DNA from 3 places in the Sutcliffiella cohnii genome. Region 2 is predicted to be linked to each of the others. Evidence: predicted binding sites of a transcription regulator. Region 2 holds the regulator's gene; each other region holds the start of a gene.
What was found. Region 2 encodes Rex, which represses fermentation and respiration genes when NADH is low (regulators of the CRP and FNR family bind a similar motif). Its sites were predicted from a motif close to TTGTGAAATATTTCACAA; they were not measured.
Positions count from the first base shown of each region.

Region 1: a site for Rex is predicted at 1,725-1,742, ahead of pflB (formate C-acetyltransferase). Genes of this name have one in related genera too.
Region 3: a site for Rex is predicted at 2,774-2,791, ahead of BC6307_RS10315 (cytochrome c oxidase subunit 2A). Genes of this name have one in related genera too.

Region 1 covers NZ_CP018866.1:2,833,508-2,838,161, forward strand. Annotated here, with positions in the region: gene BC6307_RS14145 (NUDIX hydrolase) at 1-132, opposite strand, end outside; gene BC6307_RS14150 (NarK family nitrate/nitrite MFS transporter) at 260-1,546, opposite strand; gene pflB (formate C-acetyltransferase) at 1,776-4,007, shown strand; gene pflA (pyruvate formate-lyase-activating protein) at 4,073-4,654, shown strand, end outside.
Region 2 covers NZ_CP018866.1:4,837,837-4,842,490, forward strand. Annotated here, with positions in the region: gene BC6307_RS24350 (ABC-F family ATP-binding cassette domain-containing protein) at 1-1,403, opposite strand, end outside; gene BC6307_RS24355 (redox-sensing transcriptional repressor Rex) at 1,546-2,184, shown strand; gene BC6307_RS24360 (twin-arginine translocase TatA/TatE family subunit) at 2,225-2,401, shown strand; gene tatC (twin-arginine translocase subunit TatC) at 2,419-3,177, shown strand; gene BC6307_RS24370 (YdiK family protein) at 3,223-3,426, opposite strand; gene BC6307_RS24375 (CPBP family intramembrane glutamic endopeptidase) at 3,451-4,191, opposite strand; gene groES (co-chaperone GroES) at 4,522-4,654, shown strand, end outside.
Region 3 covers NZ_CP018866.1:2,089,002-2,093,655, forward strand. Annotated here, with positions in the region: gene BC6307_RS10300 (carboxypeptidase M32) at 1-301, shown strand, start outside; gene BC6307_RS10305 (b(o/a)3-type cytochrome-c oxidase subunit 1) at 348-1,991, opposite strand; gene BC6307_RS10310 (cytochrome c oxidase subunit II) at 1,981-2,460, opposite strand; gene BC6307_RS10315 (cytochrome c oxidase subunit 2A) at 2,477-2,626, opposite strand; gene BC6307_RS10320 (class I SAM-dependent methyltransferase) at 2,930-3,694, shown strand; gene BC6307_RS10325 (chemotaxis protein CheX) at 3,816-4,271, opposite strand; gene BC6307_RS10330 (GNAT family N-acetyltransferase) at 4,512-4,654, shown strand, end outside.

The sequences.
Region 1 (4,654 bases), 2.0 Mb from region 2:
ACCTTTTGGTATATCCCACTCAGCAGTAGTGTTAATTTTATTTCCATTTTTATCATGCCATTTAACTTTTTCTACTAGTAAAATATCGCCATTTTCTCTTTTCGCTATCGCCCCTACAGCTTGTCTAATCAAAAATACCCCTCCTTTCCTTTATTTTACTAAATTTACAGCTCAGAATTCGACTAAAATTACTTTTAACGTTAAAAAGGAAGTTCTTCACGTAAGTAAAGAACTCCCTTCCATCTCTTTTATGTCTTAATTAGCATTTTACTTCTGCGTTTTTACGGTTATAGTAATAAATATTTAATAGAATAGAAATTGCGTAAAAAGCGATAAAGAAATATAACGCAGTAGCTGGTGTTCCTGACGTAGCCATTGACCAACCGAACAATTTTGGAATAAAGAATGATCCATAAGCTGCAAATGCTGCAGTAAATCCAAGAACTGGCGCTGCTTCTTTTGCTGGGAAAATGATAGGTATCATCTGGAACGTAGAACCAGAACCTATACCTGCTGCAATGAATAATAGTAAAAACGAAAGTAAGAAACCAGTGAAAAATTGTTGTCCAAGGAAGTAAATAACTAGCAATGCCCCTATAGACATCGTGATTAGAACAAATGTTGTTACTTTTGCTCCTCCAAACTTATCTGATAACCAACCACCAACCGGTCTAAACGACGCGGCTAAAAATGCTCCTAAAAAGGCTAAACCAACATATTGTGGGAACGTACTTTTTAGTAATAGTGGAAATGCTGCTGAGTACCCAATAAATGAACCGAATGTCGCAACATATAACCAAGTCATGATCCACGTATGCTTTCTTTTCACAATAACAAATTGTTCTGCTACAGATTGTTTCGTATTAGGTAAGTTATCCATTCCAAAATACGCAACAATCGTCATAATTATAATAGGTAATACCCAAACGAACGCTGCATTTTGTAACCAAACTTGTGATCCATCCGGTAACACTTGACCTTCTCCACCGATAAATGAGAAAGTTCCGATCGTAATAACTAATGGAGTAACAAACTGTACAACTGATACCCCCATATTTCCGAGTCCACCGTTAATACCTAACGCTGTTCCTTTTTCTTTTTTAGGGTAGAAAAAGCTAATATTCGCTAAAGAAGAAGAGAAATTACCTCCCCCTAAACCACAAAGAGCTGCAAGAATTAGCATAACCGAATATGGTGTATCTGGGTTTTGAACAGCAAATCCGATACCAATGGCTGGGATAGCTAATACACCTGTAGAAAATACAACCCAGTTTCGCCCGCCGAACTTTCCAACAGCGAATGTATAAATAAATCGTAACGATGCCCCAATTAATCCTGGAATGGCTGCTAGCGTAAATAATTGCTCATCTGTATACTGAAACCCTATATCATTTAACCGAACTGCAACTACTGACCACATCTGCCAAATAACAAACGCTAATAATAATGTAAAAACAGATATCCAAAGGTTACGCCTTGCATGTCGCTTCCCTTCTCTTTCCCAAAAATCTTTATTTTCTGGGTTCCATTCTGTTATACGTGCCATTTTTCATTCCTCCAATTAATCTTTAACTTTTCTTTCTATGGGCACATCATACATCTTCAAGCTAATACTAAAATGTGAACTTTATCACACTTTCAAATTTTAGTAATAAATTTTTTACAAATTCGTGTCATGTGATAAATATCACACCTTTTCCTGAATGTTCCTTGTTATATTTAAATTGTTAAAAACATCACAAACTCAATTAACCTTTTTAAAGGAGTTGGAAATCATGAACTATCCTCAAAATTTCCGCAAAGGAAACTGGAATAAAGAAATTGATGTAAGAGATTTTATCCAACAAAACTTTTTACCTTATGATGGAGATGAAACGTTTTTAGCACAGGCTACAGAACGTACAGAGAGCTTATGGAAGAAAGTAATGGAACTTACGAAAGAAGAACGTGAAAGAGGCGGTGTATACAATTTAGATACAGAGATCGTATCTACTATCACTTCTCACGGCCCAGCTTATTTAGATAAAGATAGTGAAACAATTGTTGGCTTCCAAACAGATGAAGCATTCAAGCGATCTTTACAACCTTATGGCGGTATAAGAATGGCAGCAACTGCCTTAGAGTCATACGGATACGAAATTGATAAGGAAGTAGATAATTTCTTCACCAAACATCGAAAAACACATAACCAAGGTGTATTCGATGCCTATACAGATGAAATGAAAGTAGCTAGAAAAGTAGGAATTATTACTGGTTTACCAGATGCTTACGGTCGCGGAAGAATTATTGGAGACTATCGTAGAGTTGCACTTTATGGAATAGACTTCCTTATTGAAGATAAGAAAAAAGATTTAAAAGACACAGGCTCTAGAATGACGGAAGATATTATCCGTTTAAGAGAAGAAATTTCTGAACAGATTCGTGCACTGCAAGAACTAAAGGAACTTGCAAGTATTTATGGATATGATATTTCGGAGCCAGCTCAAACAGCTAAAGAGGCTTTTCAATGGCTATACTTCGGATATTTAGCAGCTATTAAAGAACAAAATGGAGCAGCAATGAGCCTAGGTCGAGTATCTACTTTCTTAGATATTTATATTGAAAATGATATTCGCGAAGGTAGATTAACAGAAGAAGAAGCTCAAGAACTAGTAGATCATTTCGTTATGAAGTTACGTTTAGTGAAGTTTGCTAGAACGCCAGAATACAATGACTTATTTAGTGGAGATCCAACGTGGGTTACTGAGTCTATCGGTGGTATTGGATTAGACGGCAGACCGCTTGTTACAAAGTCATCCTTCCGTTTTATTCACACATTAACGAACTTAGGTCCTGCTCCAGAGCCTAACTTAACGATTCTTTGGTCTACACAACTACCTGAAAACTTTAAGCGTTTTTGTTCTAACATGTCTATTAAAACAAGCTCTATTCAATACGAAAATGATGATTTAATGAGACTTGAATATGGTGACGATTACGGCATCGCTTGTTGTGTATCTGCAATGAGAATTGGTAAGCAAATGCAGTTCTTCGGAGCTAGAGCGAACTTAGCAAAAGCTTTACTATACGCTATTAACGGTGGCGTAGATGAAAAAGCAAAAATACAAGTTGCACCGAAGTTTGAGAAAATACAAGGCGAGTATTTAGATTACAACGAAGTAATGTCTAAATATGATCAAGTGCTCGATTGGTTAGCAGAACTTTACATTAATACGTTAAATATCATTCATTACATGCATGATAAATACAACTATGAAAGAATTGAAATGGCGCTGCATGATAAAGACGTTTTACGTACAATGGCTACTGGTATTGCTGGTTTATCCGTCGTTGCTGACTCGTTAAGTGCTATTAAACATTCTAAAGTTAAAGTAATTCGTGATGAAAATGGCATTGCTGTTGATTATGTAGTAGAAGGAGATTATCCTCAATACGGTAACAACGACGAGAGAGTTGACTCTATCGCGGTAGAAGTTGTGAAGAGCTTTATGAAAAAGTTAAAGAAACATGAGACGTACCGTAATTCAATGACAACGATGTCAATCTTAACGATTACTTCTAACGTAGTGTACGGGAAGAAAACTGGGAATACTCCGGACGGTCGTCGAGATGGCGAGCCATTCGCACCAGGGGCTAACCCATTACATGGTCGTGATAAGAAAGGAGCCCTTGCTTCTTTAAATTCTGTATCCAAACTCCCTTACCATCACGCATTAGACGGTATATCTAACACGTTCTCTATCGTTCCGAAAGCGTTAGGGAAAGAAGAAGATACTCAAATTACTAACTTAGTAGCTATTCTTGATGGCTATGCAGACAAAAAAGGGCACCACTTAAATATTAACGTATTTGATCGCGAAACTTTACTAGATGCAATGGAACATCCAGAATTGTATCCACAGTTAACCATTCGTGTATCAGGTTATGCCGTTAACTTTATTAAACTAACAAGAGAACAGCAATTAGACGTTATTAATCGTACATTCCATGAGTCATTAGGTTCTTAAGCCTTTCTTTTTGAAAGGCTTCCCCCTCTTTGCTGTTCCTTAAAATAGAAAGAAGGTATTCAATTATGCAAGGTTATATACACTCTATCGAAACGTCCGGCATGGTAGACGGTCCAGGTATTCGTTACGTTATTTTCACTCAAGGCTGTTTGTTAAGGTGTCAATTTTGCCATAACCCGGACACGTGGGAACAGAAAAAAGGAAAGCTTATGTCTGTGGACGAATTAATAGAAGATATTGAAACGTATCTTCCCTACATGAAACACTCAAACGGAGGAGTAACCGTAAGTGGTGGCGAACCGCTATTACAAATTGATTTCGTAATTGCATTATTTAAAAAATGTAAAGAGTTAGGAATTCATACAACGGTTGACACTTCTGCTGGTTGTTTCTCTAACTCTAAAAGATTTCTTGAATCATTGGATGAACTTCTAAAGTATACAGACCTATTTTTACTAGATATTAAGCAAATCAATAACGAAAAGCATAAAGAACTAACTTCATTACCAAACACCCATATTTTACAATTTGCCAAACTACTATCAGATAGAAATTTACCTGTATGGATTCGTCACGTGCTAGTTCCTACTAAAACAGATGATGTACAAGATTTAAAAGAGCTTGGTGAGTTTATTCAAACGCTAACG
Region 2 (4,654 bases):
ACGTTTGACTTTTGCAACATCATTTTTGATAATGCAAGACGTGCTTTTTCTCCCCCACTTAAACTGTTAACAGGTTTTAAAACATCATCACCACTAAACAAGAAATTTCCTAAGACAGTTCGAATTTCTTTCTCTACTAAATGAGGATAATCATCCCATAACTCGTCCAGAACCCGTTTGTTGGAATGTAATTCTGCTTGTTGTTGGTCATAATAACTAATAGAAACATTCGCTCCAAATTGAATTTTTCCAATTTGTTTAGGGAGTTTCTCCACAAGCAATTTTAACAATGTAGTTTTCCCAACGCCATTAGGTCCAACTAACGCAACACTATCACCACGATGAAGCGAAAGGTTTATATTTTCGAAGATAGGCTTATTTTCATATGAAAATGTTAAGTTTTCTACTTTTAACACATCATTACCGCTTTGCCTATCGATTTCAAAAGAGAAGGAGGCCGATTTTTCATCGCCTTTCGGTCGCTGCATTAACTGCATTCGATCTAACTGCTTTTGTCTACTTTGTGCCCGTTTCGTTGTAGACGCTCTTGCAATATTACGTTGAACAAAATCTTTAAGCTTGGAAATTTCATCTTGTTGCTTTTCAAACATTTTCATTTCTCGTTCGTATTGTTCTGCTTTTCGTTGTAAGTATTTACTGTAGTTTCCAATGAATTTAGTGGATTCATTTCGAGATATTTCGTAAACGATAGAAACTACTTTGTCTAGGAAATAACGGTCGTGGGAAACGATTAATAGGGCACCAGGATAACTTTGTAAGTAGGATTCTAGCCACGTTAACGTCTCTATATCTAAATGGTTCGTCGGTTCGTCTAAAATAAGTAAATCTGGCTTCGTTAATAGTAACTTACCAAGAGCTAATCTTGTTTTTTGTCCACCACTCAAACTGGTAATTGGTGTGGTATAATCAAAGGTAGCAAAGTTTAGTCCGTGAAGAATGGACCGAATATCTGCTTCGTATTGGAAGCCACCTTGTTGTTTATACGATTCTTGTAGGGAATCATATTCTTTTAATAATTTGGCATACTCTTCATCTGAAGAAAAACGTGTAGGATCTGCCATTTTCTCTTCTAAGTCTCTCATTTGTCTTTCCATTTGTTTGAGATGAGAAAAAACAGAAAGAAATTCTTCCCAAATGGAGCGGCTTGAGTCTAATCCGGTATGCTGTGCAAGGTAACCGATCGTAACATTCTTCGGTTTAATAATTTCACCGCTATCATAAGAGAGTTGATTAGAAATTATTTTTAAAAGTGTTGATTTACCAGCACCGTTTCTACCAACTAGTGCGATTCTGTCTCGTGATTGTACTTCTAGCTTTATATTCGATAAAATAAGTTCAGCACCAAAATATTTATGTAGTTGATTTACTTGTAAAATAATCATTTTTTCACCTCTATATTAAACTTAGTTTATCGCTCTTCTACTAATTGTTCAAGCAAGCGATAGGGTAAAAGAATGAAATCGTTTACGTTCAATGTAATTGGAAAAAATAGAGAGTAAGTAGGATTGTAAATGGGGGAATAGGATGAGTAACGAACAACTAAAAATACCACAAGCAACTGCAAAACGATTACCTTTGTATTATCGATTTTTAAAAAATCTTTATGCATCCGGTAAACAAAGAGTTTCTTCTTCTGAGTTAAGTGAAGCGGTAAAAGTTGATTCAGCGACGATTCGCCGTGATTTTAGCTATTTTGGAGCGTTAGGGAAAAAAGGGTACGGATATAATGTTCAATATTTGTTAACTTTTTTTAGAAAAACGTTAGACCAAGATGAATTAACATATGTTAGTCTAATAGGTGTGGGGAATTTAGGAACCGCTTTCCTTCACTACAATTTTTCAAAAAATAATAACACGAAGATAACTGTTGCTTTTGATGTAGATGAAACGAAGATTGGCACAGAAATTGGAGGTGTTCCCGTACGCAATTTAGATGATTTAGAGATGGAGCTTCCTGACGATGTAACAGTTGCAATATTAACAGTACCAGCTCATGTTGCGCAACCTATTACAGATCGCCTAGTCGCTAAGGGAATTAAGGGAATATTAAACTTTACACCTGCGCGAATAAATGTACCAGACACTGTACGTATTCATCACATCGATTTAGCGGTAGAATTACAATCATTAGTATATTTTCTAAAACACTATCCAACTGAGTAAAATAGTAGTAGAATAAGTATATTTCGAGGAGGTGACAAGAATGCCATTAGGTCCAGGAAGCATTCTATTAATTGTATTTGCAGCACTATTAATATTCGGTCCGAAAAAGTTGCCAGAACTCGGGAAAGCAGCCGGAAATACGCTACGTGAGTTCAAAAAGGCTACTAAAGGTTTAGCCGATGACGATGATGATATAAAAAAAGAAGACAAGAAGTAATGTAAGGATGAACATATATGACAGATAAGGAAATGTCGGTCTATGACCATATAGGAGAACTGCGCAAGCGATTAATTATAGTAGGTTCCCTTTTTATGGCCTCCGTTATTGGTGGGTTCTTTCTTGCAGAGCCGATTATTGTCTATTTACAACATACAGAGCAAGCAAGAGATTTAACGATGAACGCTTTTCGCTTAACAGATCCTATTAAGGTATTTATGCAGTTTGCCTTTTTAATTGCGTTCATTATTACGTTTCCTGTTGCTTTTTATCAGCTTTGGTCCTTTATTAGCCCAGGCTTATATGAGAAAGAACGTAGAGTAACACTTAGCTACATTCCAATTTCTTTAATTTTATTTTTAAGTGGATTAGCATTTTCCTACTTTGTTTTGTTTCCATTTGTAGTTTCTTTTATGATGGGTCTTGCCAATCGCTTAGAAATTAATCAAGTAATTGGCATTAATGAATACTTTCAATTTCTATTTCAATTAACGGTTCCATTTGGAGTTTTATTTCAGCTACCTGTAGTCGTTATGTTTTTAACTAGATTAGGTATAGTGACACCACAATTTTTTGTGAAGTTCCGTAAAATAGCCTATTTTATACTTTTAGTAGTTGCGGCTTTTATCACTCCACCAGAATTGTTGTCACATTTAATGGTAACTGTGCCGTTATTTATTTTATACGAAATTAGTATTATCATTTCTAGAATTGCGTATCGTAAAGCTAAATTAGCCGAAACAAAAATGGAATTAGAAAATATGAATAAAGATTAAAAAAGCAATCCCTCGGGATTGCTTTTTCTAATAGGAAAAATAATATTATTTTTGCTTCTTCATCTCTTTAATTTTTCCGTGTAAAAGGTAGGCCCGGATTGCCACTCCAAAATCAAAAGTTGCAATTAACATAAAAAGAATGGTGTGAAATTGCCAAATCGTTTCACCTTTTGTTACGACGGCAAGGTAGAGAAATAAAATTCCCATAATGGAATAAAATACAACCATTCTTAATGGGGTAATGCGCATAAATTATATCCTCCGTTATCTCTTCTATAAAAACAAGTATATGAAGCTTTGCATTTGCTCTAGTTTTTCAAGTTGACGCTCAATATCTTCACGAAAAATTTGTTGCACTAGAACGACAAAGGAATTCATCGAAACATGAGCGATAATTGGGACAATTATTCGGTTCGTTTTTACATATAGGAATGCAAAAATAGCTCCCATGACAAAGTATATAAGTAGATGTTCAAATTCTTGATGAACAACTGCAAATAATAAAGAACTAACAATTAAGCCTACTGCAAAATTGTACTTCTTATATAGTACGCCGAAAATGATTTTTCGGAAGATAATTTCTTCTAAAATAGGCCCTGCAATAGCTACCGCAAAAATAATTGCCGCAGAAGAACTAATAAACTCCATAATTTGTTGAGTATTCTCACTGCCTGGTTCTATTCCGAATAATTGCTGTTGAACCATCGCTGCTATTCCTTGTCCGAAAAGAGCCACCCAAAAACCTAATATAGACCAAATAATCGTTTGGAAAATGGATGATTGTGGTCCGCGTAGATCTTTTTCCTGGAAATCCTTTCGAAGCAGCCAGAGGATAATAAGTAAGCCGAGTGTGAAGCTGATTGTCGTCCAATAACTAAAAAGTAATGTCATTCGTGCATCATAATCAAGCTCGTTCCCGATTCCTAGTTCAACGAGAAGTGGAATACCAACTAGTGCAGAAAATTGCATAATAATATAGGCGATAATTACTTTCCAATAGGTTGATGTCATCATAATCTCCTCTATCTAATTGTTCCTACGTATTGTACCATATAAACTGTTTTCTAATAAAAAGATATAGTTTATTCTCAGCTGTATTTTATCAATTAATCCATATAATTAAAAACAATGGTTAAATATTAAATGATTGTGAGATAATGGAAAAGGTGTTACGTAATGTTAGATCATTTTTGTACAAAAAGAAGTAAAAAATGTGCAAAAAATATAAACTAAATACTTGCAAAAATATCACTAATTCATTAATATATTAATTGTGTTAGCACTCGAGTGTTTAGAGTGCTAATAAAAAAATACTTACATATAATTTTGAGGAGGTCGTTTCACTTGTTAAAGCCAATCGGTGATCGCATTATTATTGAACTAGTACAGTCAGAAGAAAAAACTGCTAGTGGTATTGTATTACCAGACTCTGCAAAAGAGAAACCGCAAGAAGGTAAAGTAGTAGCTGTTGGTTCAG
Region 3 (4,654 bases), 2.2 Mb from region 2:
ACTTCAAGATGTTCATTGGTCTGGAGGTAGTTTTGGTTACTTTCCTTCTTATGCATTAGGTTATATGTACGCTGCTCAGTTTTTTAACACGATGAAAAAGGATATTCCAAATTTTGACCAATTACTAGAAAATGGGGAACTTAAGGTTATAAAGCAATGGTTGGCTGATCACATTCATCAATACGGTAAGATGAAGAAACCACTTGAAATCGTGAAAGATGTCACAGGAGAAGAATTAAACGTTCAATACTTAATTGATTACTTAGAAAATAAATATCGTACTATTTATAAATTAGTATAATTAAAGAGGCTAAACATTATCGTTTAGCCTCTTTTTTTATAAAGCATTACCAAAATTTAAATCCTTTGGATCCAGGAGGAGCGTTTTGTATCATATCGATAAAAGGTACAGTATAGGCAAATAAAATTAACGCAATTGTTACACCTATCCATAGCTTCCAATTTTCGAAAATAGCTGGTGTTTTTTCAGCTTGCTCAGCAGTTTCGCCAATTGGGAAATCCGTTTCTCCTTTAGGAGCAAAGAAGGAAAGGTTTATGACAATAATTAATATTAGGATGATGCCTAAAAAGAGAATAGAACCTCCGATTGCTTGGAACATTTGGTATGGAATCCATTCTAAAGCTTGTGGAGCATCACCATAAGTAGAGAAGGATGAACGTCTTGGAGCACCAAGTAATCCAGCAGCATGCATAGCGCTAGACATAAAGAACATACCAACTGACCATACGATTGTTTGAACAATTGCTAATTTGTTCATCGCTTTTGTCATTACTCGTCCTGTTAGATGAGGGATGAGCCAATATGCAATACCGAAAAATGTTAAAATGACAGATGTTGCTAACGTTAAATGGAAATGTCCAGTTACCCAAATTGTATTATGAACAACTTGGTTTAGTTGGTGACTTGCGTTTACTAATCCACCCGCACCAGCTGGAATGAAAAATAGCATCCCAACAAACGGAGCAAAAAACCGTGCATCTCCCCAAGGTAGCTTTTTAAACCAACCGAAAAGTCCGGTTGCACCTTTAGAACGACCGTATAATTCAAAAGTTGCGAATAGAGAAAACGCAGTCATTAATGATGGAATGACAACCATAAAAGTTAAAGCTACTTGTATAAATTTCCACGTTGGATCAATCCCAGGTTCTGTTAATTGGTGATGGAATCCAACCGGAATGGAAAATAGTAAGAAAAGTATAAATGACAGTCTTGCCAATGCGTCTGAAAATATTTTTCCACCAATAATCTTTGGAATAATAACATACCAAACCATGTAAGCAGGTAATAACCAAAAATATACTAACGGATGACCAAAATACCAAAATAACGTTCTACTTACTAATACGTCTATCGTGTCTACAAAGCCTAAAGACCACGGTAAGAACTGAACTAACATAGCAGCAGCTACACCTAACGTAGCTACAAGCCACATAACCATATTAATAATAACCATGAAGCTTAATAAAGGAGTTACTTTTCCTTTGTTTGTTTTTTTCCATTTAGAGTAATGTGTAAACATTCCAAAGCCACTAACCCAGCTACCAACAACAACTAAAGTTAACCCAATATAAAAGCCTGGATGAGCTTGTAGTGGGGCATAAAATGTATAAAGAACACTAGCTTCATTTAAAAGGATAAAAGTTGCAGTAATAGCTGTTCCAATCGTCATTAGCCAAAAGCCAATCCAACCAGCTTTTCTTACACCACTGGATAATGTACCAGCAGTTCGACTTAACCCAGCAAATTGAAAGCCTATGATGAAAAAGGTTGTTAAAACAAGGGCTAATAAAACTCCATGTACAGTAAGAATTTGATAATAGCCAATATTTCCTGGAAGTTGAAATTCCCCTGTTCGAACTAACACTTGTAGTAATCCTGCCAGACCACCTAATAATAATGCGATAAAAGCGACATACAAGTGAGCCATAGCTAATTTTCCATCTTTACGGTCTACTTTATTACTCCACATTTTTAATCACCTCGAAAGTTGACGTCATCATGTGATGACCGACACCACAATATTCATTGCATAACACTAAAAATTCACCTTCGCGATTAAACTGAGCTGTAAGTGTACTGACGTAACCTGGTTCAACCATCATATTGATATTTGTACCAGGTACTTGGAAACCGTGGATTACATCTACTGTTGTAACACTAATATGAACAGTAGCTCCAAGTGGAATCTGTACATGACTCGGTTCATAATGAAAAGCAGAAGCAACCATCGTTAATTCATATTCATTTTCCCCAACTTGCTTTAAGCCAGGTTCATTAAAAGGAGGAGTTTCTGCCACTTTTTCTGGATCAATCGTAACTAAACAACTAGGTGGTTGATTTCCTAAGTAAAAGGCACTTACACCAATGGTTGATAAAAAAACTAACAATGTAGCAATACCAAAAATTAACCAAATTTTTTCAAACTTATGGATGTGCATATCCATTCACCTTCCCTTATATACGACTTAAAAATAAAAAGTAAACGCCAAACCAAGTAATAATTAAGAAACCACCAAGGATAAACACGGAAACTAAAGTTCCTCTTAAGTTAGATGGTTTTTCCGTCTTCACAACCGTCTTTTTTACTAGTTCAGGTTTCGCCATCTTTCAATCTCCTTTCTGTCATTAATTGCTGCTTACTCTCATCATACAAAATCAAATTGCAAATGATAGCGCTTTTTCTTATGTTCACAAATGGTTCATTCTTAATGTTTACACTATAAAAATAGGGGAAAATTGATAGGTAAATAATAGTGACTAGTTTCACAGTTTGAGGAATGTGAAAAAAGTGTGAAAAATAAAATGATTATTCCTAAGCGAGGTACAATATGTATTCATGTATGCTAATCTAGTAATATGCTACGTAAAATATCACAAAGCAGCATTTTAATAATAGAGGTGAAAAACATGTTTAGTTTTTATAGTAAGTTGTCTTCGGAAGTGTATGACATCGATAAGCCAGTTGGACATTCTTTTGGTGATATCGAATATTACATGGATCGGCTTAAAAATTGTAATGGGAAAATATTAGAGCCAGCAACAGGAACAGGGAGAATACTTATACCACTTTTACAACAAGGCTTTAAAGTGGAAGGGTTTGATGTTTCGGAAGAGATGCTTTCCATTTGTCAAAAGAATTGCGAGGAAAACGGGGTTTCTACTAAATTATTTATTGATAGGATGGAATCTTTTACATCGGATTCCAAGTATGAAGCAATTATCGTTCCGACAGGTACTTTTTTGTTGCTGTTTGAACGAGAAGAATCATTAAGAGCTTTGAAAAACTTTTACAATCATTTACAGAATAACGGAAAATTAATAATAGATATACATCTTCCAGATAATCTGTCACTCAATGATAGCAGCGAACGATATTGGGAATTAAGTAACGGAGAAATTATTACTTTAAGATATAATACCGTGAAAATTGATTATGTTAAGCAATATAGCATATCGCATGGTAGATATGAAAAGTGGAGAAATGGGAAACTAATTCAAACAGAATTAGAACAGTTTCCGATTAGATGGTACGGGGTAGAGGAATTTAAGATGATTTTAGAAAAAGTTGGATTCGAAGATATTGTTATTTCAGCTAACTATAAGTATGGAAAATACCCAACTAATAATGAGGATACTATTACGTTTGAAGCAACTGTAAAAAAATTATTTTAAATATAATGAACAAAACAAAGGTGTTCGCAATAAGTTAAACGAATGCCTTTGTAGCGTACTATGTACATAACAATACATCTTTTAAAAGGAAATGATCCCTAATTATTATTGGGTTCATTCATCAAGATGCTTTTAACCCTAATAAAATATCCATTTTGCCATAATCTTGGACATATATAGAAGTGATAACAGTCTCAGAATGTAGATAATACTCTTTCTGTTCACTTAAAACATTAGGTGGAGTAATATCTGTTTTAATTCCAATTTCCGAAATTTGCATTGTTAAATTTCCAACAATCATATTTCCTAGTTCTCCAGTGAATGATAGTAACATCTCACCTTCTACCTCCATACCAAACAACATCCCAGCTAGCTTTTGAAATACTGTACTTTCTCCTTGAATAATTAATTGTGCATGAATATCGCCAATTAACGTAATTAATACACCTAATGAAATATCAGTCGTTTCTTGTATATAAAGCTTTGGCTCTGCATAGCTAATGGAGGCTGGAATAATCGCTTTAACGGATTCTATAGCTCCTGTAATTACATGCTGAATTGATAAATCTAATGACATTTAAACCACACTCCAACTACATTTAATTATCCTAACATAAAGTAAATTAAGACTATATTAGGGATGAGAGATAAAGACCGAACTTCCTCATTTAGTTAAACTTTCTTTCATTATCATAAATATCAGATTATTTTTCAACAAATTTCTACAAAAAACACTATTAAAAAACACGTTTTAGTTGAAAATTAATGTTAGTTATTTTATAGTTTCCCTTTAAAAGAATTTTGAGGAGTGTTCATCATGTCACAACTAACAATGAAATTTACTGCAAAAGATGAATCTGAAGTAGTTTTAAGGCCTATAACTTTACAAGACGCAGAAGATATCGTTACAGCTGTAACGTCTATAATAGAAGCGGGAGAATATATTCAAAAAGATGTACC